Regions from separate parts of the Streptomyces sp. NRRL S-920 genome, predicted to be linked through region 2. Evidence: riboswitches for the same ligand, from Rfam matches in the RefSeq annotation. Region 2 holds a riboswitch; the other holds the start of a gene.
What was found. A riboswitch is a leader RNA that binds a small molecule or an ion and turns the genes downstream of it on or off. The one in region 2 is predicted to bind glycine.
Positions count from the first base shown of each region.

Region 1: another riboswitch for glycine. It lies ahead of gcvT (glycine cleavage system aminomethyltransferase GcvT); the one in region 2 lies ahead of gcvP (aminomethyl-transferring glycine dehydrogenase).

Region 1 is NZ_JODF01000024.1:2,345-16,567, reverse strand. It holds gene IG54_RS0118810 (thioesterase family protein) at 1-189, opposite strand, end outside; gene IG54_RS0118805 (trimeric intracellular cation channel family protein) at 235-909, opposite strand; gene IG54_RS0118800 (ABC transporter ATP-binding protein) at 1,074-2,327, opposite strand; gene IG54_RS0118795 (ABC transporter ATP-binding protein) at 2,372-3,469, opposite strand; gene IG54_RS0118790 (ABC transporter permease) at 3,466-4,467, opposite strand; gene IG54_RS0118785 (ABC transporter substrate-binding protein) at 4,600-6,351, opposite strand; gene IG54_RS0118780 (ABC transporter permease) at 6,455-7,459, opposite strand; gene IG54_RS0118775 (enhanced serine sensitivity protein SseB C-terminal domain-containing protein) at 7,758-8,531, opposite strand; gene IG54_RS0118770 (enhanced serine sensitivity protein SseB) at 8,636-9,418, opposite strand; gene IG54_RS0118765 (AAA family ATPase) at 9,514-10,203, opposite strand; glycine riboswitch at 10,335-10,440, shown strand; gene gcvT (glycine cleavage system aminomethyltransferase GcvT) at 10,591-11,724, shown strand; gene gcvH (glycine cleavage system protein GcvH) at 11,783-12,160, shown strand; gene glyA (serine hydroxymethyltransferase) at 12,172-13,431, shown strand; gene IG54_RS0118745 (L-serine ammonia-lyase) at 13,612-14,223, shown strand, end outside.
Region 2 is NZ_JODF01000088.1:2,699-16,921, reverse strand. It holds gene IG54_RS0134935 (DUF881 domain-containing protein) at 1-702, shown strand, start outside; gene IG54_RS40955 (FHA domain-containing protein) at 785-1,753, shown strand; gene IG54_RS0134925 (MerR family transcriptional regulator) at 1,770-2,513, shown strand; gene IG54_RS0134920 (bifunctional nuclease family protein) at 2,632-3,105, shown strand; gene IG54_RS38700 (MerR family transcriptional regulator) at 3,275-3,889, shown strand; gene IG54_RS0134910 (DNA polymerase IV) at 3,983-5,407, shown strand; gene IG54_RS0134900 (PRC-barrel domain-containing protein) at 5,844-6,221, opposite strand; glycine riboswitch at 6,366-6,464, shown strand; gene gcvP (aminomethyl-transferring glycine dehydrogenase) at 6,660-9,548, shown strand; gene IG54_RS0134890 (DUF5999 family protein) at 9,729-9,935, opposite strand; gene IG54_RS0134885 (hypothetical protein) at 10,250-10,834, opposite strand; gene IG54_RS0134880 (glutamate--cysteine ligase) at 11,319-12,839, shown strand; gene IG54_RS0134875 (substrate-binding and VWA domain-containing protein) at 12,868-14,223, opposite strand, start outside.

The DNA.
Region 1 (14,223 bases), on a different contig from region 2:
GTCGGCGAGGGCGCGGCCGATGACGGCCAGGAGGTAGCCGCCGTTCACGGCGCTGATGATCGTCCAGCCCGCGGAGAGTTGGGTGTCGTAGACGCCGGGCTCGCGCCGGGTGACCGCGGTGTCGCGGTCGAACTCGCTGTCGCCGATGCTCGCGGGCACCGCTGCCGGGAGGGATGCTGCCGTTGCCATGGCAGCAACGTACAACATGTAATTACTGAGCGGTAGCTTTCCGCTCTACGGCGTCTCCCGCACCTCCGCCTCCGTCGCCGTCGACCGGCGGTTCCAGGCGCGCGGCGCCCGCCAGTGGTAGTGCAGCGCCAGGAGACGCAGGACGAACGTCGTCACGGCGGCGAGGCCGCTGGTGAACGCCGTCAGCTGGTCGTACCGGATGCACAGCGCGACCATGGCGGCGCCCACGATGGCGGGCACGGCGTACAGGTCGCGGTCCCAGCGGACCAGGGAGGGCACTTCGTTGGCGACGATGTCGCGCAGCACACCGCCGCCCACCGCGGTCATCAGGCCGAGGGCGGCCGACGCGGTGAGGCCGAGACCGTAGTCGTACGCCTTGGTCGTGCCCGCGACGCAGAAGAGGCCGAGACCCGCCGCGTCGAACACGTTCACCGCGAGCTGGGTGCGCTCGACCTCGGGGTGGAGGAAGAAGACCAGCGCGGCCGCGACGAGCGGGGTGATGAAGTAGCCGAGGTCGGTGAAGGCGGCCGGGGGCACCGCTCCGATGACCAGGTCGCGGAAGAGCCCTCCGCCCAGCGCCGTGACCTCGGCGAGGACGGCGATGCCGAAGACGTCGAAGTTCTTGCGCACGGCGAGCAGCGCGCCGGAGATCGCGAAGACGAAGATCCCCACGATGTCCAGCGCGTGCTGGACGGAGGGTGTGAACAGGTCCTGGAGCACGCGCCATTCTTACCCGCGGCGGGACGGGCTCTTGGCCGCCCTCGCCTCCGGTGCGCGTCGGCGGCGCCGAGCTGGGGTTTCTGTGTGCTTCTGTCCCGTAGGGCCGCCGGGGACACGGCAATGGGAGGACGCGGTGTGCTCGCGTCCTCCCATTGGCGGGCTCGCTACTTCTCTGGAGAAGCGGGCTTGTCGGAGGACTGCTTCTCCGGGGCCGCCTCGGCCGGCGCGGCCGCCTCGGCCGATTCCGCTGCCTCGGCCGATTTCGCCGGCGCGGCCGATTTCGCCGGCGCGGCCGATTCCGCCGCCGCCGTCTCCTCCGCCTTGGCGACCACCGTCACCACCTCGATCGCGTCCCTGGCGGCCGACAGCAGCTCGGTGTCCTCGGGCGCCTGGTCCTCCGCGCTCTCGGGGTGGTGGCACGCCACCTGGTGGCCCGAGGCGAGCGGGATCAGCGGCGGCTCCTTCGTCGTGCAGACCGCCGTCGCCTTCCAGCACCGCGTGTGGAAGCGGCAGCCGCTCGGCGGATCGATCGGCGAGGGGACGTCGCCGCGGAGCAGGATCCGCTCGCTCTTGGCGCCGCGCCGCCTGGGGTCGGGCACCGGCACGGCGGAGAGCAGCGCCTTGGTGTACGGGTGCATCGGCGTGGAGTAGAGGTCCTTGCGGTCCGCCAGTTCCACGATCTTGCCGAGGTACATCACCGCGATGCGGTCCGAGACGTGCCGGATGACCGACAGGTCGTGCGCGATGATCACGTACGTGAGACCCAGCTCGTCCTGGAGGTCGTCCAGGAGGTTGACCACCTGGGCCTGGATGGAGACGTCCAGGGCCGAGACCGGCTCGTCCGCCACCACGAGCTTGGGCCGCAGGGCCAGCGCACGCGCGATGCCGATGCGCTGGCGCTGACCGCCGGAGAATTCGTGCGGATAGCGGTTGTAGTGCTCGGGGTTGAGGCCGACGCGCTCCAGCATCTCCTGCACGGTCTTCTTCACGCCGCCCTCGGGCTTGACGCCCTGGAGCTTGAAGGGCGCGCCCACGATCGTGCCGATGGTGTGCCGGGGGTTCAGCGACGAGTACGGATCCTGGAAGATCATCTGCACGTCGCGGCGGAGCGGGCGCATCTTGGCGGTGTTCAGATGCGTGATGTCCGTACCCTCGAACTCGACGCGACCGCTGGACGGTTCGAGCAGCCGGGTGATGAGCCGGCCCATCGTCGACTTGCCGCAGCCGGACTCGCCGACCACGCCGAGCGTCTCACCGGGGCGTACGTCGAAGGTCAGGCCGTCGACCGCCTGCACCGCCGCGACCTGGCGCTGGAGCAGCCCCTTCTTGATGGGGAAGTGCTTCACCAGGCCGTCGACCTTGAGCAGCGGCTCGGTCGCGCCCTTGGTCTGCGCCGGGGTCCGCGCCGGGATCGTCATCTCCTGGCCCTCCGCCGTGTCCTTCGGGTCTTTCGCATCGTCTTTCACAGCTTCGGCGCAATCTCTTCGGTCCAGATCCGGGTGCGCTCTTCCTGCGGCATGTGGCAGGCGGAGTAGTGCCCGGCGGCCACCTCGCGCAGATCGGGGCGCTCGCGGCGGGTGATCTGATCCTTGGGGATGTCCGCGTAGGGGCAGCGCGGGTTGAAGGCGCAGCCGCTCGGCAGGTTGATCAGGCTGGGCGGGGAGCCCTTGACCGGGATGAGCCGCTCGGTCTCCTCGCGGTCGATGCGCGGCATCGAGCCCAACAGGCCCCAGGTGTAGGGGTGCTGGGGCTCGTAGAAGACCTTCTCGGCCGTGCCGCGCTCGACGCACCGGCCGCCGTACATGACCAGCAGCTCGTCCGCCATCTCGGCGACCACACCCAGATCGTGCGTGATCATGATGACCGCGGAGCCGAACTCCTTCTGTAGATCCCGGATCAGGTCGAGGATCTGCGCCTGGACGGTGACGTCCAGGGCGGTGGTCGGCTCGTCCGCGATGAGCAGCTCGGGGTTGTTGACGAGCGCCATGGCGATCATCGCGCGCTGGCGCATGCCGCCGGAGAACTCGTGCGGGTAGGCGTCGACACGCTTGTCCGGCTGGGGGATGCCCACCCGGTCGAGCATCTCGATCGCGCGCTTGCGGGCGGTCTTCTTGTCGACGTCGTTGTGGACCCGGTACGCCTCGGTGATCTGCTTGCCGATGGAGTAGTACGGGTGCAGCGCGGAGAGCGGATCCTGGAAGATCATCGCCATCTCGCGGCCGCGCAGCTTGCGCACCACGTCGGGGTCGGCGCTCAGCAGCTCCTGGCCGTTGAGCCAGATCTCACCGGAGATCCGCGGCCTGCGGCGGCCGTACTGCCCGGCGGTGTGCAGGCCGAGGATGCCGAGCGAGGTGACCGACTTGCCGGAGCCCGACTCGCCCACGATGCCGAGGGTCTTGCCCTTCTCCAACTGGAAGCTGAGCCCGTCGACGGACCTGACCAGGCCGTCGTCGGTCGGGAAGTGCACCTTGAGGTCGCGCACCTCGAGGAAGGCGGAGGGAGCGGGCGAGTCGGTGACGGGCTCGCCCACCGCGGCTCCGCTCTTGGACAGTTCGGTCATCCCAGCCTCACTCGCGGGTCGATGACGGCGTACAGGAGGTCGACGACGAGGTTGGCCACGGCGATCGCGAGCGCCGCACACAGGGTGACGCCGAGGATGACGGGCAAGTCCTTGGTGCTGATGGCCTTGACCGCCTCCAGGCCAAGACCCGGCAGGTTGAAGGTGGACTCGGTGAGCACCGCGCCGCCCATCAGGACGCCGAGGTCGAGGCCGAAGACGGTGAGGATCGGCGTCATCGCGGAGCGCAGCGCGTGCTTGCGGATGACGACGCCCTCGCCGAGGCCCTTGGCGCGCGCGGTGCGGATGTAGTCCTCGCCGAGGACCTCCAGCATCGTGGCGCGCGTGAGGCGGGCGTACATGGCGGCGTTGAGGAACGCGAGCACGATCCACGGCAGGATCAGCGTCTGGAACCAGACGTCGATCGAGTCGTCGGTGCTGAGGCTGTCGGCGATGTTCACCCAGCCCAGCTCGTGGACGAAGACGCCCATCGCGATCATGCCGGTGAAGAAGACGGGCAGCGAGACACCGGCGAGCGCGGTGGTCATCGCGGCCCGGTCCCAGATGGTGCCGCGGCGCAGGGCGGAGATCACACCGGTGATGACACCGCCGGCCAGCCACAGCACGCAGGCTCCGGCGGCGAGCGCGCCGGTGACGGGCAGGGCGTCCTTGAGGGTGTCCCAGACCGGCGCCTCGGTACGGAACGAGTAGCCGAAGCAGGGGGCGGGGCAGTGCGTGACGTCACTTCCGTTGACGTAGTCACGGCCCATCGGGATGCCCTTGATGAAGTCCCAGAACTGGACGAGCAGCGGGTCGTCCAGACCGAGTTTGACGCGGATGCCCTCGAGCTGCTCGGCACCCGATGCCTTGCCGGCGAAGAGGACGGCGATGTCCTGTCCCGCCCACTTGGGCAGCATGAAGAAGATGGTGAAGGTCGCGAGCAGTACGACCAGCACCATGATGATGACGGCGATCAGGCGCCGGATGAGATAAGCAAGCACTGTGCGCGGCCCGGCGGTGGCCGGCACCCCCTCGTGAGGGGTCCCGGCCACCGCCCGGGGCCATCACCTGCCCTTCGGACTGGCGGGATTCGGCGGCGGTGGGGCGGTCAACTACGGGTCATGCGGGGTCGGTTACTTGACGACACCGAGCGAGACGTAGTCGTACCGGCCGTTGTAGGCGTCGTTCATGTAGGCGTTGGTCAGCCGCGACCCGCGCCAGGTGATGTTCTTCTCGTAGAGGAAGGGCATCCAGTCGGCGTTGTCGAGGATCCGCTTGTCGAGCTGCTTGTAGATCTCGCCGGCCTTGGCCGGGTCGGTCTCGGCGATCGCCTTGTCGAAGAGCGCGTCGACCTTCTTGTCCTTGATCTGCGACTCGTTGTAGTTGCCGTTGTCGATCAGGTAACGGCTGTCGAACAGCGGCTGCGCGTATCCCTGGCCGGAGGGGAAGTCCGGGCCCCAGCCGCTCATCTGCATGCTGTAGCCGCGCTTCCTCACGACGGAGGGCGAGCCGGTGATGCTGGCGGAGTCGGCGCCGTCCAGGGACTCGACGCTGACGTCGATGCCCACCTTCAACAGCTGCTCCTGGAGCGCCTCGGCGGCGTCGACCTCACCCGGGTTGTTGTTGCGGGCGGTGAGCTTGGCCTTGAAGCCGTTCGGCTTGCCGCACTTCTTCAGCTCTTCCTTGGCCTTGGCGGCGTCCGGCTTGCCCTTGCGCGCCAGCACCCCGTACGGGTCGTAGTCGCTGTGACCGGGGATCGCCACGGGGAAGGTGCTGTTGGCGATGTCACCGGCCGCGAGCTTGCCGCCGCGGGTCCGCTGGAGGCCCACGAAGTCCGTGCCGTAGAAGACCGCCTTGCGGCAGTGCACGTTGTCGAAGGGCTTCGCGGTGTGGATCAGGGCGACGTAGCGCACGAAGGACGTGTGCATGTTGTCGACGTTGCCCTTGTGCTTCGAGAACGCGGTGACGCGACCGGACTGGGTCATGCCCGTGCCGTTGAGGTCGACGTCGTAGTCGCCCGCCATCAGCCTCTTGTCGTTCTCCTCCAGGTTGGCGGAGATCGTGACGTCGATCTTGTCGGGCAGCGCCGCGCGGATCGGGTCCGAGGACTTCTTCCACTTGTCGTTGCGGACGAGCACGATCTTCTTGCCGGACTTGTACGTCTGGAACTTGTACGGGCCCGCGGAGAACGGCCGCGCGGTGTACTTCGCCTTGGTGTCCTTGGCCTGCTTCACCGGCGAACCGGTCGGCATGGCGAGGAACTGCTCGAAGTCACCGTTGCGCTTGGGCAGTTTGAAGATGATGGTCTTGTCGTCGGGCGTCTGGATCGCCTTCAGGCCGCCCTTGTCCTTGTACGGACCCTTGTACTTGGAGTCCGGGTCGAGCGCCTGCCTGATGTAGCCCGGGCCACCGGTGATGGTGTCCTTCGCCCACGCGCGCTCGATGCCGTACTTGATGTCCTTGGAGGTCAGCGTGGAGCCGTCCTCCCAGGTCAGGCCATCCCGCAGCTTGTACGTGTAGGTCTTGCCGTCGTCCGAGATCTTCGCGGTGGACGTGGCGAGGTCGGGGACCAGCTTCGTGCCCGCCTTGCCCGGCTTGGTGTCGTAGGACACCAGCTGCCGGGTGTAGAAGCGCATGAAGTCCCAGGACATGCCGTAGTAGGCGCGCTGGGGGTCGGCCGAGTCGAGGTCCTGCTTGCCGACCATCTTCAGCGTGCCCCCCTTCTTCTTCGAGGGGTTGGCGACCTTGTTCAGCGCCGCGTTGTAGCCGGCACCCTCCGAGTCACCGTCACCGTCACCGCCGCCGCACGCCGTGGTGGTCACCAGTGCCGCGACGACGAGGGCCGCACCGCTGGTGAGCCGTCGTTTCGAGGAAACTGTGGGCATTTTCTCGTAACCTCCGAGATTCGCGGTCCCTGGCCTTGAGCTGCCGGAGAACCATGGGGTGGAGCCACCTGACATGCGGCAGGGGCGAGCCGGTTGGGGGTTTCTAGCGCGTCCCCTTCGGGTCGAGCGCGTCACGCAGCCCGTCGCCGAAGAGGTTGAAGGCCAGAACGGTGATGAAGATCGTCACACCCGGGACGACCATGAACATCGGGTCGTGCTCGTAGGTTTCGAGCGCGTCGCGCAGCATGCCTCCCCAGGAGGCCGTCGGCGGCTTCACACCGGCGCCGAGGAAGCTCAGGGCCGCCTCCGTGAGGATGTTGGTCGGGATCATCAGCGTCGCGTAGACGGTGATCGGGGCGACCAGGTTGGGCAGCAGTTCCCGGAAGAGGATGTGGCGCTTTCCGCCGCCGAGGCTGCGGGCCGCTTCCACGTACTCGCGTTCCCGCAGCGAGAGCGTCTGGCCGCGGACGATCCGGCCGACGTAGGGCCAGCCGAAGAAGCCGATGACCAGGACGAGGATGCCGACGCGGACGCCGCTGCCGGTGAGGCCGAGCAGATCGTCCGGCAGGACCGAGACCAGGGAGATGATGAAGAGCAGCTGCGGGAACGACAGCAGCACGTCCATCACACGGCTGATCAGCGCGTCGACCCAGCCGCCGAAGTAGCCCGCCATGATGCCGAAGAGCGTGCCGAGCGCGACGGCGACCACGGCCGCGAGGAACGCCACGAGCAGCGAGATGCGCGCCCCGTAGACGATCCGGCTGAAGATGTCGCGGCCCTTGTTGGGCTCCACGCCGAGGAGGAAGTCGCTGCTGATACCGCCGAGCGCGCCCTTGGGGAGGTTGGTCAGCTCGTCCAGCTCTTCCTGGTGGAAGTCGTTGGGCGGGTGGCCGAGCAGGCTCACGATCAAGGGCGCGAAGACGGCGACCAGGACGAGGAACAGCACGACGAAGGCGCCGGCGAGGGCGACCTTGTCCTGCTTCAGCCGGTTCCAGGCGATCTGCTTGAGGGACCGGCCCTCGACCTTCTTCACCCCTGCACCAGCTGCGGGGGCGACGTCCTCGGTCGGGTCCGCGTCCGCAGGTGTGTCATGCAATGGTGCCGTCATCGTGGCAGGGACCCCTCTCAACCGGTGGTGACCGGCCCGCACTTGCCGCTGTAGCGACGTGATCAGTCCGTCGTACGCAGGGGGCGAAGGCCCCTGGAGCGGGAGTCTTCATCCACGTCGCGATCTGTTACCAGACTTGACGGGGAATGGATGCGCAAACGTGATGCTGATCGAGGTGTTCCGTTATGCGGACGCGGGTGAACGATGGTCGAACACGGGGCAGTTGGGGTGCAAGGCTTCACGGGAGCCCATAGGGCCCCACCGGCATCAGAACGGACATCGCGTCCGTTCGCGCTGATCAGTACTGCGCGGGGTAGCCGTACCCGCCCGCCGGGGCGGGGGCCGCCTGGGCGTCGCGGTCGTAGAACGGCCGGGCGTTGGCCCGCAGCCACATGGCGACCGGGTCGTAGTCGTCGGACATCGCGACGGTCGAGACGGGCAGCCCCTCCGGGACGGCCGCGATGGATTGCTGCATCATCGCCCGCACCGCGTCGACCGACGGCGGCGACGTGTCGTACACATCGAGGCCGATGGCCAGATAGGGCGCGCCGAGGGCGGGCTGCACCCAGGCGCGGCGCAGCGAGCGGACCGCGGGGGTGCGGTGCGCGTTCTGCGTCAACAGGGCGTAGAACTGGGGGATCTCGATGCTCGGCTCGGTGAGCCTGAGGGGCCCGGCGGGCAGCAGGTCGAGGCCGGTGGAGATGCGGCGCAGATCGAGCCAGGGGATGCCGACGCCGCCGCCGGGGGCGTGCGGATTCAGCCACAGGCCGTAGTGGTCGGGGTAGAGGGTGCGGGCGACGTCGACGCCGCGCACCACTTCGTAGCTGCGGTTCCAGCCGCTCGCGGACAGTTCCTGGGCGGAGGTCACGCAGGGGGCGTAGCCGAGGCCCTCGATCTCCATGTTCCCGTACTGGGCGTCGGGGGAGCCGGCCTGGCCGTGCCAGAGCAGCATCCACACCTGGTCGGCGGCGAGCGCGCGCAGGAGCGCCTCGTACGCGTCGTAACGCCCCGGCGTCACCTGGCGCAGCACCTGCTCCACCTGTCCGGCCGCGGCCGTGCCCGACGCACTCACCCGTAACCGCCCCTTCGTGACGAACTCAACGGACCCGAGGAATGGGCCCGGGGACCGGGCCCAGCGAACGGGCCCAGCGACTGGGCCCAAGGAATGGAACCAGCTTAAGCGGCGATCCGGTGGTAGAACGGCCGCACCGTCGCGCGCAGCCAGTCGGCCACCGGGTCCTGCGCCACGTCGAGCAGGACGAGGTTCACCGGCCACGGCACGGGGACCTGGCCGAGGGCGCGGCCCAGGGCCTCCATCGGCAGGTCGCGGGCGGTGCCCTCCCAGGAGGACAGTTCGACACCGACGAAGAGGGTCGGGTCGTCCGTCTCGATGGCGGCCAGGCAGCGGCGCGCCGTGAGCACGACGCCGGCCGCCTCGAACTCCCGGCCGGCCGCGGCGAGGAAGTCCACGGGGTCCTCCTGCCAGTCCGGCTCGAAGAGGCGTACGCGACCGCCGGTGGTGGGCCCGTCCAGCGGGGTGCGCCCGGCCCGGCACAGCTCGGCGACCGCGGGGGGCGGCAGCGGGGCGCCGACCGTGCCGTCGGGGTTCAGGGCCAGGCCCAGCTGCGGGGGCAGGCCGCGGGCGAACTCGACGGCGGGCGCGACCGTGTGTCCCATGCGGTCGGCCGCATCGCCGAGCGCCTGGCGGAACTGCTGTTCGGAGGTGAAGACGGGGACGTACGCCTGGCCGTCGATCTCCAGGGTGGGCAGGTCGAGGGTGCCGCTGTCGGGGCCACCGCCGTTCGGCAGCGGGATCCATATCCGGCTGCGGCCGAGGACCTCCACGATCCGTGCGCCCGCCGACGCGGGGGCACCGAGGGAGGCCGCGAGGACCTCTTCGAGTTCATTGCCCGGCCATCCGTCGTACGGATGGGCGTGTGCCTGCGCCGGAAAGTCCATCTGTCCAACCCCTGCTCGCGCTGTCCAACCCCTGCTCACGACCGCTGCCCGCGGTTCGCGGCTGCCTGCGGCCGAAACCCTAGCGTCGGGCGTCCTCAGCGGTCGAAGGCGATCCCCCGCAGGACCTGCGCCGCCGCGCGGTCGAGGAGCACCGCCGAGCCGCAGCCGCGCGGCAGACGGCCGCGCTCGGCGGCGCCGACCAGCCGCCCGACGGTTCTGCGGTGGCGCGCGAAGGCGTACCGGGAGACGCCGCGGCCGCGCTCGCGCTGGCCGGCGAGGGCGGTGTCCGCGGGGACGTCGAGCAGGAGCAGGTGCAGGGTCCTGCCGCGCCGCGCGGCCTCGCGGGCGAGCCAGCGGCGCACCCAGGGCTGGGTGCCGCAGTCGTGCACGACGGCGCCGGCGCCGGACCGCAGGACGCGGCGCAGCGCCGCGTAGTGCGCGAGGCGGACCAGGGGGCGGTAGAGCGCGTACGGCAGCAGGCGCGGCATGCGGCGGGCCCAGCGGTCGCGGGTGTCCTGGGAGTCGATGCGGGGGCCTGTGACGGCCTGCCGCATCAGCGTGGACTTTCCGCCGCCGGGCAGCCCGGAGACGACGACCAGGTCGCCCTCGTCGAAGGAGAGCCGGTGGGGGCTGTGCCCGGCCCGGTGGCGCAGATCCCGGACGACGGCCACGGGGAGCCGGCCGCAGTCCTCCCCGAGCGGGGCGGCGGCCTGCTTGGGCAGCGCCACCCCCGTGGTCGTGGCGTACACACTCGTCCTGCTGCGCACCGTGATCTGCCTCCCCATAGCGGTCACGTACTGCTTTCCCCGGCAAGTGTAAAGAGAAGGTAATGCGGCACAAGGGGATTACTCGACCATGAGTCCCCCTCGTCCACCTCGCGTGCAATGATGTGCGCGCCAACTCCATACCGGCCGTTTGAATCCGCGCGGGAGAGTTCCCGGCAGGCGTCGTACGACGCTCCGGGGCGCCGAAGGAGCAAGTCCCTCCCTTGAATCTCTCAGGCCCCGTACCGCGCGGGCGAGGCACATCTGAAAAGCGGGCCGGCAGCCGTCGGCTCCACCCAAGGTGCAAGCCATGACCCTCGCAGGCCGAGTGGTCGCGGCGAACCTCTCAGGTTCCGATGACAGATGGGGAGGATCGACCTCGCCCGTCATGCCCTGGGAGTTCCCTTCATGAGCACTGCCCCCCGTCTGACCGCCCTCGACGCCGTCCATCGGTCGCTAGGCGCGACCATGACCGACTTCGCGGGCTGGGACATGCCGCTGCGGTACGGCAGCGAGCGCGACGAGCACAACGCCGTGCGCACCAAGGCCGGTCTCTTCGACCTCTCCCACATGGGCGAGATCACCGTCACCGGCCCGGCGGCCGCGGACTTCCTGAACTTCGCGCTGGTCGGCAACATCGGCTCCATCGGCGTCGGCCGCGCCCGCTACACGATGATCGTCGCCGAGGACGGCGGCATCCTGGACGACCTGATCGTCTACCGGCTCGGCGAGCCCGAGGCCCCCGAGTACATGGTCGTCGCCAACGCCTCCAACGCCCAGGTCGTGCTCGACGCGCTCACCGCCCGCGCCGAGAGCTTCGACGTGGCGGTCCGCGACGACCGCGACGCCTACGCGCTGCTCGCCGTCCAGGGCCCCGAGTCCCCCGGCATCCTGAAGTCCCTCACGGACGCCGACCTGGACAACCTGAAGTACTACGCGGGCCTGCCCGGCACCGTCGCGGGCGTCCCCGCGCTGATCGCCCGCACGGGCTACACCGGCGAGGACGGCTTCGAACTGTTCGTCGCCCCCGGTGACGCGGAGAAGCTGTGGGGCGCGCTGATGGAGGCGGGCACGCCGGTCGGCCTGGTCCCCGCGGGCCTCTCCTGCCGCGACACGCTGCGTTTGGAGGCGGGCATGCCGCTGTACGGGCACGAGCTGACCGCCGACCTGACGCCGTTCGACGCGGGGCTCGGGCGGGTCGTGAAGTTCGAGAAGACGTCGCGCTCCGAGACGTTCGTGGGGCGCGCGGCGCTCGCGGCCGCCGCCGAGCGCGCCGAGTCCGCCCCGCCGCGCAAGCTCGTCGGCCTGATCGCCGCGGGCCGCCGCGTCCCGCGCGCGGGCTTCTCGGTGGTCGCGGACGGCAAGGTCATCGGCGAGGTCACCTCGGGTGCCCCGTCCCCGACGCTGGGCAAGCCGATCGCGATGGCGTACGTCGACGCGGAGCACTCGGCCCCGGGCACGCCCGGCGTCGGCGTGGACATCCGCGGTACCCACGAGCCCTACGAGGTCGTGGCGCTGCCGTTCTACAAGCGCCAGAAGTGACTGCCCGCACATCTTCCCCGTTCCGCAGCACCCACCCGCGTACAGGAGAATTCAGGTCATGAGCAACCCCCAGCAGCTGCGTTACAGCAAGGAGCACGAGTGGCTGTCGGCCGCCGAGGAGGGCGTGTCGACGATCGGCATCACCGAGCACGCGGCCAACGCGCTCGGCGACGTCGTCTTCGTGCAGCTTCCGGAGGTCGGTGACACCGTGACCGCGGGCGAGACCTGCGGTGAGCTGGAGTCGACCAAGTCGGTCAGCGACCTCTACTCCCCGGTGACCGGCGAGGTCGTCGAGGCCAACCAGGACGTCGTGGAAGACCCCTCGCTGGTGAACTCCGCGCCGTTCGAGGGCGGTTGGCTCTTCAAGGTCCGGACCACGGAGGAGCCGAAGGACCTGCTCTCCGCGGACGAGTACACCGAGTTCTCCGGCAGCTAAGGATCTCCCCGATGTCGCTTCTGAACACCCCTCTCCACGAGCTGGACCCGGACGTCGCCGCCGCCGTCGACGCCGAGCTGCACCGCCAGCAGTCGACCCTGGAAATGATCGCCTCGGAGAACTTCGCTCCGGTGGCCGTCATGGAGGCCCAGGGCACCGTCCTCACCAACAAGTACGCCGAGGGCTACCCCGGCCGCCGCTACTACGGCGGCTGCGAGCACGTCGACGTCGCCGAGCAGATCGCGATCGACCGCGTCAAGGAGCTGTTCGGCGCCGAGTACGCCAACGTCCAGCCGCACTCCGGCGCCTCCGCCAACCAGGCGGCCCTCTTCGCGATCGCCCAGCCCGGCGACACGATCCTCGGCCTGGACCTGGCGCACGGCGGCCACCTCACCCACGGCATGCGCCTGAACTTCTCCGGCAAGCAGTTCAACGTGGTTCCGTACCACGTGGACGAGGCCGGTCTGGTCGACATGGCCGAGGTCGAGCGCCTCGCCAAGGAGAACAGCCCGAAGGTGATCATCGCGGGCTGGTCCGCCTACCCGCGCCGGCTGGACTTCGCGGAGTTCCGCCGGATCGCCGACGAGGTCGGCGCCTACCTGTGGGTCGACATGGCGCACTTCGCCGGTCTGGTCGCCGCCGGGCTGCACCCCAACCCGGTGCCGTTCGCGGACGTGGTGACCTCCACCACGCACAAGACGCTGGGCGGTCCGCGCGGCGGCATCATCCTGGCCCGCAACAAGGACTTCGCGAAGAAGCTGAACTCCGCGGTCTTCCCCGGCTTCCAGGGCGGCCCGCTCGAACACGTGATCGCCGCCAAGGCCGTCTCGTTCAAGGTCGCCGCGAGCGAGGAGTTCAAGGAGCGCCAGCAGCGCACCCTGGACGGCGCCCGCATCCTGGCCGAGCGCCTGGTACAGGAGGACGCCAAGGCCGTCGGCGTCGACGTCCTGTCCGGCGGCACGGACGTGCACCTGGTCCTGGTGGACCTGCGCAACAGCGAGCTGGACGGGCAGCAGGCCGAGGACCGCCTCCACGAGGTCGGCATCACGGTCAACCGCAACGCCATCCCGAACGACCCGCGTCCCCCGATGGTCACCTCGGGCCTGCGGATCGGCACCCCGGCGCTCGCCACGCGCGGCTTCCAGGCGGAGGACTTCCGGGAGGTCGCCGACGTCATCGCCGAGGCCCTCAAGCCCGACTTCGACGCCGACGCCCTCAAGGCGCGGGTCTCGGCCCTGGCGGCCAAGCACCCCCTGTACCCCAACCTGTAGCATTTTCGTACGCTTTTCCTCGTACGAAACTTCGGGGCACCGCGCACACTGGAAGTGAACACAGTGAGTGCGGTGCCCCGGCTCATGCCCCGGCTCACGCCCTGCTTTCCGCACCACCCCGCTGCTTTCTGCACCATCCCGGCAGACGACGGCGTCTACCAACCACCATTGGAGTCTTCCGTGGCCATCTCGGTCTTCGACCTGTTCTCGATCGGCATCGGCCCGTCCAGCTCCCACACGGTCGGCCCGATGCGGGCCGCCCGCATGTTCGCGAGCCGCCTCAAGAACGAGGGCCTCCTGGCCCACACCACCGCGATACGGGCCGAGCTGTACGGCTCGCTCGGCGCGACCGGCCACGGCCACGGCACCCCGAAGGCCGTCCTGCTCGGCCTGGAGGGCGAGTCGCCCCGCACGGTGGACGTGGAGAGCGCCGACGGCCGTGTCGAGGAGATCAGGAGCAGCGGACGCCTCAACCTCCTCGGCGCGCACGAGATCGCCTTCGACTTCGACGAGGACCTGGTCCTGCACCGCCGCAAGGCCCTGCCGTACCACGCCAACGGCATGACGATCTTCGCGTACGACCGTGAGGGCGCCCTCGTCCTGGAGAAGACGTACTACTCCGTGGGCGGCGGCTTCGTCGTCGACGAGACCGTGCTTAATCAAGAGGGCGCGGAGGGCGAGAACCCGATCGTGCCGGACGACACGGTGTTGAAGTACCCCTTCCGCACCGGTGACGAGCTGCTGCGGCTCGCCAAGGAGACCGGCCTGTCCATCTCCGCGCTGATGCTGGAG
Region 2 (14,223 bases):
GCCAAGGGCCTGTGGCCGCCGCGGGTGACCAGGCCCCAACTCATCGTGGCCCTGCTGCTGTTCGTGCTCGGCCTCGGCCTGGCCATCCAGGTGCGGTCCAACAACGACAGCAGCGCCCTGCGCGGCGCGCGTCAGGAAGATCTCGTACGCATCCTCGATGAACTGGATGACCGTACTCAGCGTCTGGAAGAGGAGAAGCGGCGCCTCGAGGAGCAGCGGACCGGTCTTGAGAACAGCTCGGACCAAGCCGAAGAGGCGCGCAAGCAGACGGCCGAGCGCGAAAAGCAACTCGGCATCCTGGCAGGCACGGTGGCGGCCCAAGGGCCCGGCATCACGCTCGCCATCGAGGACAAGAAGGGGGCGATCGAGGCGGACATGCTGCTCGACGCCATTCAGGAGCTGCGCGCCGCCGGCGCCGAGGCGATCCAGATCAACAACGTGCGCGTGGTGGCCAGCACCCATCTTTCGGACGCCGACGGCGGTGGCGTCCGGGTGGACGGCCGCAAGGTCGGCGAACCGTACCTCTTCAAGGTGATCGGCAAGCCGCAGGATCTGGAACCTGCGCTGAACATCCCGGGCGGTGTGGTGCAGACTCTGGAGAAGGAGCAGGCCACGGTCGCCGTGACCCGCTCGGAGAAGATCGTCGTAAGTGCCTTGCGACCTGCGAAGCGGCCTGACTACGCTCGGTCGTCCTCCCAGTGAGGGGCGGGCGCATGGGGGCCGTCAAGCCAGGGCATGAGGTTGCGGGGGGTCGGCGCACCGGAAGCGTGGTGCGTGGTGGAAACTGTTTGGTGGATACGGACGTTGTGAGGATGTCTGGTTCACCGATGAATGCCGGTGTGTGCAATCAGGGTTCGTCCTGCCCCACGGGCGGGTCTGTTTCGGTCAAGGGGAATCGCCCGTGAAGTTGTTTGCGAAGTTGTTCGGCAAGAGTGCACGTGAGGACAGCGGCAACCCCGCCACTGCCCGACACCGTGCCCCGCGCCATGGAGATGCCGAGGGGCAGGGGGGCGAGCGCCCCATGTTCCGGGATCAGGTGACTGGTCCAGGTGGTGACATTTCGGGCGGACAGGGCGCGTCATCTGTTGACCCTGCCGGTCCCGGCCGCATAGGTTTCGGGGAACCGTCAACCTCAGGTACGGGTGGAGGGTTTGCCTCCGGCCCGCACGCATCCCATGCCCCCTCGGGGCAGCCGCGGCAGGAGGACCCGTCCATGGCCCTGGTGTGTACGAGGTGCGGGAACCGCAACGCCGAGGCGAGCCGGTTCTGCTCCAACTGCGGTGCGCCGCTGCGTGCCGGGGCGGCGCCCGAGCGCGCGTCCGAGACGACCTCGACGATCTCCATCTCGGGCCTTGAGGCCTATGACTCGGAGGTCACGGGACAGACGCCGTCCCCCGCGCTCTCTCCGGAGGCGCAGGCCGCCGTCGACGCGCTGCCGCTGGGCTCGGCGCTCCTCGTGGTGCGTCGCGGGCCGAACTCGGGCAGTCGTTTCCTGCTCGACGGCGAGCTGACCACGGCGGGGCGTCACCCGCAGAGCGACATCTTCCTGGACGACGTGACGGTGTCGCGTCGCCACGTGGAGTTCCGTCGCCTCCAGGACGGTTCGTTCACCGTCGCCGACGTGGGCAGCCTCAACGGCACGTACGTCAACCGGGAGCGCATCGACTCCGTCGCGCTGTCGAACGGCGACGAGGTGCAGATCGGTAAGTACCGACTGGTCTTCTACGCGAGCCAGCGAAGCGTCGGCATCTGACCTGTCAGGAAGGTCCATGCTTCAAACACCGAGGGGCGGTGCCGGGACCGGCACCGCCTCCGCGGATCATCGGCTGATGAGCATCGGCGCCGTGCTGAACGCGCTGCGCGATGAGTTTCCCGAGGTCACGATCTCCAAGATTCGTTTCCTGGAGGCCGAGGGCCTCGTCGAGCCGCAGCGCACCCCGTCCGGCTATCGGAAGTTCAGCCCGGAGGACGTCGAGCGGCTCGCGCACGTCCTGAGGATGCAGCGCGACCACTATCTACCGCTCAAGGTCATCAGGGAGCACCTGGAGGCGCTGGAGCGCGGCGAGAGGCCTTCGCTGCCCTCTCTGGGGCGCCAGCGGGACGGCGGCGGCGCCGAGGGCCCGGACGCGGCCGAGGAGCCTACGGCCGCCCGTGTGGGCCGTGAGGAGCTGCTGGCCGTCGCCGAGATCGATGAGCGGCAGCTCGACGAATGGGAGACGTACGGCCTTGTCGCGCGGCTGCCGGACGGCGGTTACGACGCGGAGGCCGTCACGGTCGCCTCGCTCGTCGTCGAACTCGGCCGGTTCGGTATCGAGCCACGCCATCTGCGGGCCATGAAGGCCGCCGCCGACCGGGAGGCGGGGCTCGTCGACCAGGTCGTGGCGCCTCTGCGGCGGCACCGCAATCCGCAGACCAGGGCCCATGCGGAGGCCCGTACCAAAGAACTGGCGGGCCTCACGGGGAAGCTGCATTCGGCCCTCGTGCAGACCGCTCTCGGCGTCAGAGTGCCCTGATTCAGGGGAAAGACCGCCCTGAATCAGTGGGACCCGCAGGGCACTCGGGGTCTTACTGGCTGGTACTCGGCGGGTGCCCGACTACCCAAACCTGCCAGCCACGTCCTAGGGTTGCTGTGTGAACGAGCTCGACGTCGTAGGTGTCCGGGTCGAAATGCCCTCCAACCAGCCGATCGTGCTCCTGCGTGAAGTGGGAGGCGACCGGTACCTCCCCATCTGGATCGGACCAGGTGAGGCGACTGCCATCGCCTTCGCGCAGCAGGGCATGGCACCCGCACGGCCGCTGACCCACGACCTGTTCAAGGACGTGCTGGAGGCCGTGGGCCAGGAGCTCTCGGAAGTGCGCATCACGGACCTCCGTGAAGGCGTCTTCTACGCCGAACTGGTCTTCGCCAGTGGTGTGGAGGTGAGCGCGCGGCCGTCCGACGCCATAGCGCTGGCGTTGCGTACCGGGACGCCGATCTATGGAAGTGACGGTGTCCTGGACGACGCCGGCATCGCGATCCCGGACGAGCAGGAGGACGAGGTGGAGAAGTTCCGCGAGTTCCTCGACCAGATCTCGCCCGAGGACTTCGGCACCAACAGCCAGTGAGCCTTCTCCGGGGGCTCGAATCTGACCATTCGACTAGCCTTTCCCCGTGGCGAGGTGCGCGAAACCACTCTCAGGGTGATTATCACTCGGCGTGGCGAGTGTGGCGATCGTTGACGAGCCCCTGGTGACTGCCTACCGTCGTGAAGGCAGGTCAAGGACGGAGGTCGGCGTGAGAAGCAGCGGCGACGGTACGGCGGTGGGCGGTCCGTACCCGCTTCACAGCAGCGCGGCCGATCACTCTCCGAAACCGATGGCGGTCCAGGGGAGCGGGGACGCGACGTTCGAGAATTCCGAGCAGATCGGGTACCGCGGGCCGACCGCGTGCGCGGCCGCGGGCATCACGTACCGACAGCTCGACTACTGGGCCCGGACGGGTCTGGTCGAGCCCAGTGTGCGCGCCGCCGGGGGCTCGGGGACCCAGCGGCTCTACAGCTTCCGTGACGTCGTCGTCCTGAAGGTCGTCAAGAGGTTCCTCGACACCGGGGTATCGCTTCAGAACATCCGTACGACAGTCCAGCATCTGCGGGAGCGCGGATTCTGTGATCTTGAGCGGATGACGCTGATGAGCGACGGGGCGACGGTCTACGAGTGCACCTCGCCCGGCGAGGTCCACGAGCTGCTCCAAGGCGGCCAGGGGATCTTCGGGATCGCCGTGGGCGTGGTGTGGCGTGATGTCGAGGCCGCGCTGTCCCAGCTGCACGGGGAGCGGATCGACACCGGGGAGACGCTCATCGGGAACAACCCCGGTGACGAACTCGCCAGGCGGCGCAACAGAGCGGTCTGAGTCCGCGTGCCGTCCTGAGGTCCTGAGCGGCCCGACTCCCGCAAGAGCGGCGTCGGCGGGGCATTGTCAGTGGCGTAGGGCAGCATCGGAGATGTGAGAAGCGCGCCGACGATTCTGCATCTGGACATGGATGCCTTCTACGCGTCCGCCGAGCAGGCCGCGAAGCCGAGTCTGCGCGGGAAGGCCGTCGTGGTGGGCGGCCTCGGGCCCCGAGGGGTCGTGGCCACTGCTTCGTATGAGGCGCGGCGGTTCGGTGTGCACTCCGCGATGCCGATGGGGCAGGCCCGGCGGCTCGCGCCGAACGCCGCGTACCTCGTGCCGCGCTTCGGGCTCTACCGCGAGATCAGCGAGCAGGTGATGGGCCTGCTGCGGGAGCTGTCGCCGCTGGTGGAGCCGCTGAGCCTGGACGAGGCCTTCGTGGACCTGGAGGCGGGCGGCGTCGCCGATGACGAGGCGTCGGCCAGGGCGGTGGGGGAGCGGCTGCGGGCGGACATCAGGGCGGTGACGGGGCTGACCGGGTCGGTGGGGCTCGCCGCGTCCAAGATGCTGGCGAAGATCGCCTCGGAGGAGGCCAAGCCGGATGGGCTCAGGCTGATAGCGCCGGGGACGGAGCGGGCGCTGCTGGGGCCGATGTCGGTGCGGACGTTGCCCGGGGTGGGGCCGGCCACCGGCGATCATTTGCGGCGGGCCGGGATCACCACGGTCGAGGAGATCGCGGAGGCCGGGCAGGACGAGCTGATACGGCTGCTGGGCAAGGCGCACGGAGGATCGCTGTACGCGATGGCGCTGGCGCTGGATGAGCGGCCCGTCGTCGCCGAGCGGGAGAGCAAGTCGGTCAGCGTCGAGGACACGTACGACGTGGACATCCACGACCGGGTGCGGGTCAGGGCGGAGGTCGCGCGGCTCGCCGACCGGTGCGTGCAGCGGTTGCGTGCGGCGGGGCACTCCGGGCGGACCATCGTGCTGAAGGTGCGGCGGTTCGACTTCTCGACGCTGACGCGGTCCGAGACGCTGCGGGGGCCCACGGACGATCCCGCAGTGGTGCGGGAGGCCGCGGCGCGACTGCTGGAGTCGGTGGACACCACGGGAGGCGTGCGGCTGCTCGGAGTGGGTGTTTCGGGGCTCGCCGACTACACGCAGGAGGACCTCTTCGCCCAGGCGCAGGCCGAGGCGGCGGAGGGGGAGACGGGGGGCGAGGAGGATGTCCCCGCGCCCGGGGAGGCTGGGCCCGGGGAGCCGGAGGCCGTCTCGCGGGCCGAGGAGCCGGTGGTGCCCGTGGAGCGGAGGTGGGCCGCCGGGACCGATGTCCGCCATGCCGAGTACGGGCACGGCTGGGTGCAGGGGAGCGGCCTGGGCCGGGTGACGGTGCGGTTCGAGACGCCGGGGTCGGAGCCGGGGCGCGTACGGACGTTCAGGACGGATGACCCGAAGCTGGCGCCCGCGGAGCCGTTGCCGCTCGTGGGGGTGGGGACGCGGAGTGAGGCGGCGGCGGGGGCCGGGGTGGGGGAGGTGAGCTGAGGGGCGCCTTGGCGGCTGGGGCCGGCCCGTGCCGGCCGTGCGGTTCTGGCGGGCGGGCGGGTGCCGCTGGGCGGCTGTGCAGAGGGTCGGCCGGGCTGAGCGCGAGGGCATGGGGGTGGTTGACGCGGTCGGCAGCAGCCACGCGACCGCCCGCGGCGGCTGGGGGCGGTGGTGGGTGTTTCGCCGCGGCTGAGGGGGCGGAGTTCGCCGTGCCTGAGGGGGCGGAGTTCGCCGTGCCTGAGGGGCGGAGGTGGCATGTGCCGGGTGGCTTTAGGGGATGACGGGCCGGGCTTGCGGGGACTGCTCGGCTGGGTGCGGTGGGGGTGTGTCGGGTGTGGGGCCGAGGCGAGGGGCCCGGGGTTTGCTGTGGGGTGTGTCGGGTGCGGGACCGGGTGAGCGATCCGGGGTTTGCTGTGGGGTGGGGCGGGGGCGTGGGTCAGGTGGGGTCTCGGTCCGCCAGGTTGCCGAAGTCGTGGTCGGGGGGTGGAGGCTGCGGGAGCGTGGTGTCCAGGCCGTAGTGGTGGTAGAGCTGGAGCTCCTGGGCGGGAGACAGATGGCGGCCCACGCCGAAGTCGGGGGCCTCCTTGATCAGGGCGCGCTCGAAGGGGATGTGGAGAGTGCCGTCGTCGACCAGTTCGCTCGGTTCGAGCGGGACGAAGGCGTCGCGGCTGAACAGGCCGGTCCGTATGGCCGCCCACTCCGGTGCGCCGGTGGCGTCGTCGATGTAGATCTCGTCGATCGTGCCGATCTTGGCCCCGTTCCGGTCGAACGCCTTGCGGCCGATCAGGTTGCGCGGATCGATATCGGTCTGCACGGGCCCTCCAGCTGGTCGCGGGGTCTCGGATGTGGGCATAACTCATCTTTGTCCGCTCGTACTCACTACGTAAGAGCACTTCGGGGCAGGCGGCCACTCGAGGGAACGCCCGTGGTCCTCGCTGGTAGGCTGACGACTGGCTGCTGACCCCGTGCGGGAGAGCTCTCCGGGTCACGATTCCGGAGGCGCCGAAGGAGCAAATCCTCCCCGGAATCTCTCAGGCACCCGTACCGCACGGATGAGGTCACTCTGGAAAGCAGGGCGGGCGTACGGGCGGGCACGTTCGAAACCCTTCCTCACCGACGGTGAAAGCCGGGACGGCGCCTTCGCGGGCGTACCCCGGTGAAGCTCTCAGGTTGAGATGACAGAGGGGGAGGCCGTCCGGGTACCCGCGCCGTGGTACCCCTCGTAGGTCGCGCAGACCAGGAGGCCTCCGCAATGACTGCCACCAATCGCATCCCGCTCTCCGAACTCGAACAGGGCATTCCCTTCGAGCAGCGGCACATCGGGCCCGATGCGGAAGCGCGGGCCAAGATGCTCGCCCAGGTCGGGTACGGCTCGCTGGACGAGCTGACGTCCGCCGCGGTGCCGGATGTGATCAAGAACGCCGAGGCGCTGAACCTGCCCGGCGCGCGCAGCGAGGCCGAGGTCCTCGCCGAACTGCGCTCCCTCGCGGACCGCAACCAGGTCCTCGACTCCATGATCGGCCTCGGGTACTACGGGACCTTCACCCCGCCGGTCATCCTGCGGAACGTGATGGAGAACCCCGCCTGGTACACCGCGTACACGCCGTACCAGCCCGAGATCTCCCAGGGGCGGCTCGAGGCGCTGCTGAACTTCCAGACCATGGTCGCCGAGCTGACCGGACTGCCCACCTCCGGGGCTTCGCTGCTCGACGAGGGCACCGCCGCCGCCGAGGCCATGGCGCTCTCGCGGCGCATGGGCAAGGTCAAGGACGGCGTCTTCGTCGTCGACGCCGACGCCCTGCCGCAGACCATCGCCGTCATCCAGACCCGCGCCGAGCCGACGGGCGTCGAGATCGTCGTCGCCGACCTCGGCGAGGGCATCCCGGCCGAGGTCGCCGAGCGCGGTGTCGTGGGCGTGCTGGTGCAGTACCCCGGCGCCTCCGGTGCCGTACGCGACATCAAGCCGGTCATCGACCAGGCCCATGAGCTGGGCGCCGTCGTCACCGTCGCCGCCGACCTGCTCGCCCTGACGCTGCTCACCTCGCCCGGTGAGCTGGGCGCGGACATCGCGGTCGGCACGACACAGCGCTTCGGCGTGCCCATGGGCTTCGGCGGTCCGCACGCCGGCTACATGGCGGTCCGTGAGAAGTTCGCGCGCAGCCTGCCCGGGCGCCTCGTCGGCGTCTCCGTCGACGCCGACGGCAACAAGGCGTACCGACTGGCGTTGCAGACCCGCGAGCAGCACATCCGCCGCGAGAAGGCCACCAGCAACATCTGTACCGCTCAGGTGCTGCTGGCCGTCATGGCCGGTATGTACGCCGTCTACCACGGCCCCGACGGGCTCAAGTCCATCGCGCGACGCACCCACCGGTACGCGACGCTGCTCGCCGCGGGCCTCACGGCCGGTGGCGTCGAGGTCGTCCACGGCGCGTACTTCGACACGCTGACCGTGCGCGTGCCCGGCAAGGCCGAGGAGTTCGTCGCGGCCGCCCGCGAAGGCGGCGTCAACATCCACCTGATCGACGCCGACCACGTCTCGCTCGCCTGCGACGAGACCACCACGCGCCAGCAGCTGACCGCCGTGTGGGGCGCCTTCGGCGTCGAGGCCGACGTCGACGCGCTCGACGCCGCCGTCTCGGACACGCTGCCCGCGGACCTGCTGCGCACGGACGACTACCTCACGCACCCGGTCTTCCACCAGTACCGCTCCGAGACCTCGATGCTGCGCTACCTGCGCAAGCTGGCCGACCGTGACTACGCGCTCGACCGCGGCATGATCCCGCTGGGCTCCTGCACCATGAAGCTCAACGCGACCACCGAGATGGAGCCGGTCACCTGGCCCGAGTTCGGGCAGCTGCACCCCTTCGCGCCCGCCCGGCAGGCGCAGGGGTACCTCACCCTCATTAGGGAGCTGGAGGAGCGGCTGGCCGAGGTCACCGGATACGACAAGGTCTCCCTCCAGCCCAACGCCGGATCGCAGGGCGAGCTGGCCGGACTGCTCGCCGTACGCGGGTACCACCGCGCCAACGGCGACGAGCAGCGCACCGTCTGCCTCATTCCGTCCTCCGCGCACGGTACGAACGCGGCGAGTGCCGTCATGGCCGGCATGAAGGTTGTCGTCGTGAAGACCGCCGACGACGGCGAGATCGACATAGAGGACCTGCGCGCCAAGATCGAGAAGCACCGCGAGGAGCTGGCGGTGCTCATGATCACGTACCCCTCGACGCACGGTGTCTTCGAGGAGCACGTCGCCGACATCTGCGCGTCGGTGCACGAGGCCGGCGGCCAGGTGTACGTGGATGGGGCCAACCTCAACGCCCTGGTGGGGCTCGCCAAGCCGGGGCACTTCGGCGGCGACGTCTCGCACCTGAACCTGCACAAGACCTTCTGCATCCCGCACGGCGGCGGCGGTCCCGGCGTCGGCCCGGTCGGAGTGCGCGAGCACCTCGCGCCCTACCTGCCCAACCACCCGTTGCAGCCCGCCGCGGGCCCCGCGACCGGAGTGGGTCCGATCTCCGCCGCGCCGTGGGGTTCCGCGGGCATCCTGCCGATCTCGTGGTCGTACGTACGTCTGATGGGCGGCGAGGGTCTCAAGCGGGCCACGCAGGTCGCGGTGCTCTCCGCCAACTACATCGCCAAGCGCCTGGAGCCGCACTACCCGGTGCTCTACACCGGTCCGGCGGGGCTCGTCGCGCACGAGTGCATCATCGATCTGCGGCCGATCAGCAAGGCGACGGGCGTCAGTGTCGACGACATCGCCAAGCGGCTCATCGACTACGGCTTCCACGCGCCGACCATGTCGTTCCCGGTGGCGGGGACGCTGATGATCGAGCCGACGGAGAGTGAGGACCTGGTCGAGATCGACCGGTTCTGCGACGCGATGATCGCCATCCGTCAGGAGATCGAGAAGGTCGGTTCCGGCGAGTGGGCCGCCGACGACAACCCGCTGCGGAACGCGCCGCACACCGCGGCCGCGCTGGGCGGTGAGTGGGAGCACGGTTACAGCCGCGAGGAGGCCGTCTTCCCGGCCGGTGTCGCCGCGGCGGACAAGTACTGGCCGCCGGTCCGCCGCATCGACCAGGCGTACGGCGACCGGAACCTGGTCTGCTCGTGCCCCCCGCTGGATGCTTACGAGGACTGACGGCGGCGCCCGTGAGCCACGGGCATGCGTCGGGGCCGGTTCGGAGAGTTCTCTCCGGGCCGGCCCCTCGTTCGTTTGCTGAGCGGGTCGTGCGGGTCGTGCGGGTTATGCGGGTCGTGCGAGTGGTGCGAGTGGTGCGGATGTGCTGGTGGTGCGTCCGTGCGCGTGTGCCGGTGATGATCAGGCGGCCGTCATGATCTGGTCGGTGCCCAGCGGTCGGTGCGGGGCGATGATCTGGCCGTCCGGCAGCAGCTCACCGGTGTCCTCGAAGAGCAGGACGCCGTTGCACAGCAGGCTCCAGCCCTGCTCCGGGTGGCTCGCCATGAGGAGCGCGGCTTCCCGGTCGGCGGAGTCGGCTGTCGGGCACGGTGGTTGGTGCTGGCACATGGAAGGGTTCTTTCGCTGCGATGAAGTGGCTGTGACGTCTGTCCTGCGGCTCGATGCGGTGTTCATGACCGCCCCCCCGTTTGTAGTCGGTCCGCTCCCAGTGTTGCCCTACGGGCGTCAATCCGCAGGGATTTTGCGGCAGCGGTTCCTATTGCTTAATGACGTATCACCCGCCCGGACGGTTCAGCCCAACTCCGTTGTCTCTTCGGGTGGTTCGGGGTGGCCCAAGTGGGCTAGCCCACATGGGGGAGGGCAGCGCCGTGCCCCGCGGCCAGGGGCGGCGGGGCACGTGCGACGAGAGGGGCGTGGTGACGTCAGGCAGGTGAGCCGAGCAGCGGCGCGGGTGTCAGGCGGTGGGTGAGGACCGGTAGCAACTCGGCGACGCGGTGCGGGCGGTGGGCCGCGATGCCGGGCGGGGCCGGGGCGAGGGGCACGAGCAGGTCGGTGGCGGCGAGCGGGGCATCGGCGCCGTCGTCCGTGCAGTCGCGGTGCAGCCAGAGGGTGAGCATGTACAGCTCGGGGACGGAGAGCAGCCGGGGCTGGCAGGGCATCGGCATGGCCTCGGCGTGCCGCAGGGCCCGTTCGGTGGAGGCGATGTAGGGGCCCTCGAAGAAGTGCGAGAAGGCCCAGCCGTCGGGGGTGAGTATCGTGTCGGCCGCGGCGAGGGCGCGCTCCCCGCAGCGCATCATGAAGCGCCAGCCCGCGAGGCGGGTGGGGGAGGTGCCTTCGGGGGTGATGCGGTCCAGCACGTGGACGGGGAGCGGGAGTTCGGGGCTGACGGAACCCTGGGCGGCACGGAGTGCCGGGGTGCGGGCCTCACGTACGGCGGTGGGGGAACCGAGTGCCGTGAGGACGCTGCGCAGGGCGGGCGCGGGGGCCGGGAGGACATGCAGCGGCATGGTGGGTCGCCTCTCTCGTTCGACAGGCACGGTGGAGCGGGGGCAGGTGCGTGACGGCGCTGTCAGGCTCTGGGTCAGAGGGGCGGGGGCCGGGGGACCGCGAGCGCCAACTCTCTGCCTAGATTGCGGAGTTTATACGAGCCGTGTTCGAACGGTGTTTCCTCTAGACGCTGTCGATATTACGGTCAAGGGCTTATCAGGACGTCCTCGTGAGGGGTTAATCCCGATTTTCAGCGGGTGTACTTCTGTGACCTCGTATTACCCGAGGTGAGCGGTCGGCCGATTCCCGTCGGCTCTTTTGACCAGGCCCTTCGGAAGGGAATCTGCACCGTGCCGCATGCCCGGCGAATGTGCCGCGTGCCCTCCGCGACGAGCCTACTTCCCGGCGGTCCCGCGCGGGGCGTTATCGATCACATTGCCTGGGCATCATCCCCCGTACACAGCGGCCGGGTCCTTGGCTGCCCATGCGAGGAGGGACACTCCGATGGGGGAGAAGGTCGTGGCGGGCGCGTTCGACCTGTCCGATCGGAACCAGTACCGCAGGAAGCTCCGGACGTGCCTCACGGGGCTGGAGCGGCTGTTGGAGGAGGAGCGGTTCGATCGGCCGAGGAATCTGATGGGCATGGAGATCGAGCTGAATCTCGCCGGGCCCGACGGGCTGCCGAGAATGTTGAATGCGCAGGTTCTCGAGCGCATCGCCAGCCGGGATTTCCAGACGGAACTCGGAATGTTCAACCTGGAAGTGAACATTGCCCCGCACCGGCTCGGCGGACGCGTCCTCGACGGGCTCGCCGAAGAAGTACGTACGGGGCTCAACTACGCCCACAGGAAAGCGGGCGAGCTGGACGCGGGCATCGTCATGATCGGCATTCTGCCGACGCTGAACAGGGCCGATCTGGTCTCCGCGAACCTCTCCGACGTGGACCGCTACGCCCTTCTGAACGAGCAGATCGTGGCGGCGCGCGGTGAGCATTTCGCGCTCGACATCGAAGGCGTCGAGCGGCTCACCTGCACATCGGCGTCCATAGCGCCCGAAGCGGCCTGTACTTCCGTGCAGTTGCACCTCCAGGTCACCCCGGGCCGGTTCGCCGATGTGTGGAACGCGGCCCAGGCCGTCGCCGCGGCGCAGGTCGCCGTGGGTGCCAACGCGCCGTTCCTGTTCGGCCGTGAGCTGTGGCGCGAGTCGCGGCCGCCCTTGTTCCTCCAGTCCACCGACACGCGCCCGCCCGAGCTACAGGCCCAGGGGGTGCGGCCGCGGACCTGGTTCGGGGAGCGGTGGATCACCGGGCCGCTGGAGCTGTTCGAGGAGAATCTGCGGTACTTCCCCGCGCTGCTGCCGCTGATGGACGCCGAGGACCCGCTGGGCGTCCTCGACGCGGGCGGGGTGCCGCGGCTCGGCGAACTCGTCCTGCACAACGGCACCGTGTACCGCTGGAACCGCCCGGTGTACGGCATAGCCGACGGCGTCCCGCATCTGAGGGTCGAGAACCGCGTGCTGCCCGCGGGCCCCACCGTCACCGATGTCATCGCCAACGTGGCGTTCTACTACGGGCTGGTGCGGGCGCTCGCCGAGGAGGCCAGGCCCGTGTGGACCCGGCTGCCCTTCGAGGCCGCCGCCCAGAACTTCGACGTCGCGTGCCGCCACGGCATCGACGCCAGGCTGCGGTGGCCGCGGCGCGGCAGGCTCGGCGGCACCGTCGAGGTGCCGGCCGTCGACCTCGTACGCGATGAGCTTCTGCCGCTGGCGGCCGCCGGGCTCGACGCGTGGGGTGTGGAGCCCGCCGACCGGGACCTGTATCTCGGGGTGATCGAGGAGCGGTGTCGGCTGCGCGTCAACGGCGCGTCGTGGCAGGCGGCGACGTATCACCGGGCCCTGGAGAGCGGGCTCGGCAGGGAGGCGGCGCTGGCCGCCACCACCAAGCGGTACTGCGAGCTGATGCACGAGGGTGAGCCGGTGCACACCTGGCCGGTGGGGCTGCGCGAACCGGCGGTGCCGATGGGCTGAGGGCGGCGCGGCGGACCGTCTCAAGAGATTAGGGCCGGTTGCTGCCCGCCTTCATGATGGCCTCCAGGATGACCGCGTGGATCTGCGCCGGGTCGTCGACCTGGTGACCGGAGCCGCCGGTGGCCGCGGCGATCTGCTCGACCTCGTCCTTGTCCGCCTCGGGGCCGACGGCGATCGCGATGACCGGTAGCGGCCGCTCGGGGTCGGACAGCTCCTTCAACTGCGCGATGAGGGAGCTGCGCGAGATGCCGGCCGGGTCCTGGTTCGCGCCGTCGGTCAGGATCACGAGGGCGTTGAACTTGCCGCTCACATACGTCGATCGGGCTTCCTTATAGGCGGCGAGCGTGGTGTCGTACAGGCCGGTGGCGCCGCCGGGCACGGGTTGCAGACCCCTGAAGGCCTTCGTCAGCCTGTCGCGGTGGGTGGCACCGCCCCTGTGCTCGCCGAGCCGTTCGGTCGGTTCCAGCTCGCGGTAGTCACGCGCGCCGTCGAGCCGGGTGGCGAACTCCCACAGGCCGATCTCGTCCGCGTCCGTGAAGCCCGCGAGGGCCCGCGCCAGGGACGACTTGGTGACCTCCATACGGGACTGGGCGCGGCCCGGGACCAGTTGGCTCATGGACTGCGACGCGTCGACGACCGTGCTGAGCCGGGCGCTCTGCACCGTGATCGTCCACATGCCGAGGATCTCCTGGATCTCCTTGTCGGAGGGCGGCTCGGACGCCTCGCGCGCGTACGGCTGCGGGGAGCGGGCGCCCGCGGCGGTGAGGAGCCGGGCGGAGGGCCGGCCGGGATCGGTTCTGAAACCGCGTTCCGCGAGGATCTTCCGGCCGACCTCGTCGCTGAACATCGCCATGAAGCGCAGCGCCGCGCGGCCGGTGTCGGTGGACATCTCGTCGTCGGCGACCAGCGTGTACGGGTAGTCGAGCCGGGGCGAGCCGTCCTTGGGGTAGAACAGGGCGAGGCTGTTCTTCCGGCCCGCCGAGGCGTTGTGCGCGAACGCCGCCTGTTCGGAGAGGATCAGCGCCTCATTGCGGCGGGGCCCGCCCTGTTCGGCGGCGGATCCGTCGCGGGCGAGGGTGTCCAGGAGCCGGCCGTCCGTGTCGGTGGTGCGCGTGGACAGGGCCTTGGCCAGGGCCGCTGTCCGCCTGTCGCCCTCCTCGCCGCCCTGCTTCTTCGCGGACGCGCCGAGCTTGGCGAGGGCGAGCAGGCCCGTCGCGCTGCGCGCCGGGTCGGAGGCGCCCAGGCGCACTTCGTCGCCCTTCAGGGTGGCGGTGGCCAACTGCGGCCAGTCGTAGGTCTTCTTGGGCCAGCCCAGGGACTTGGCGGCGGCCGGCAGCACGGCGATGCCGACAGGTGACGAGGCGATGTTGCCCGCGGGGGAGAC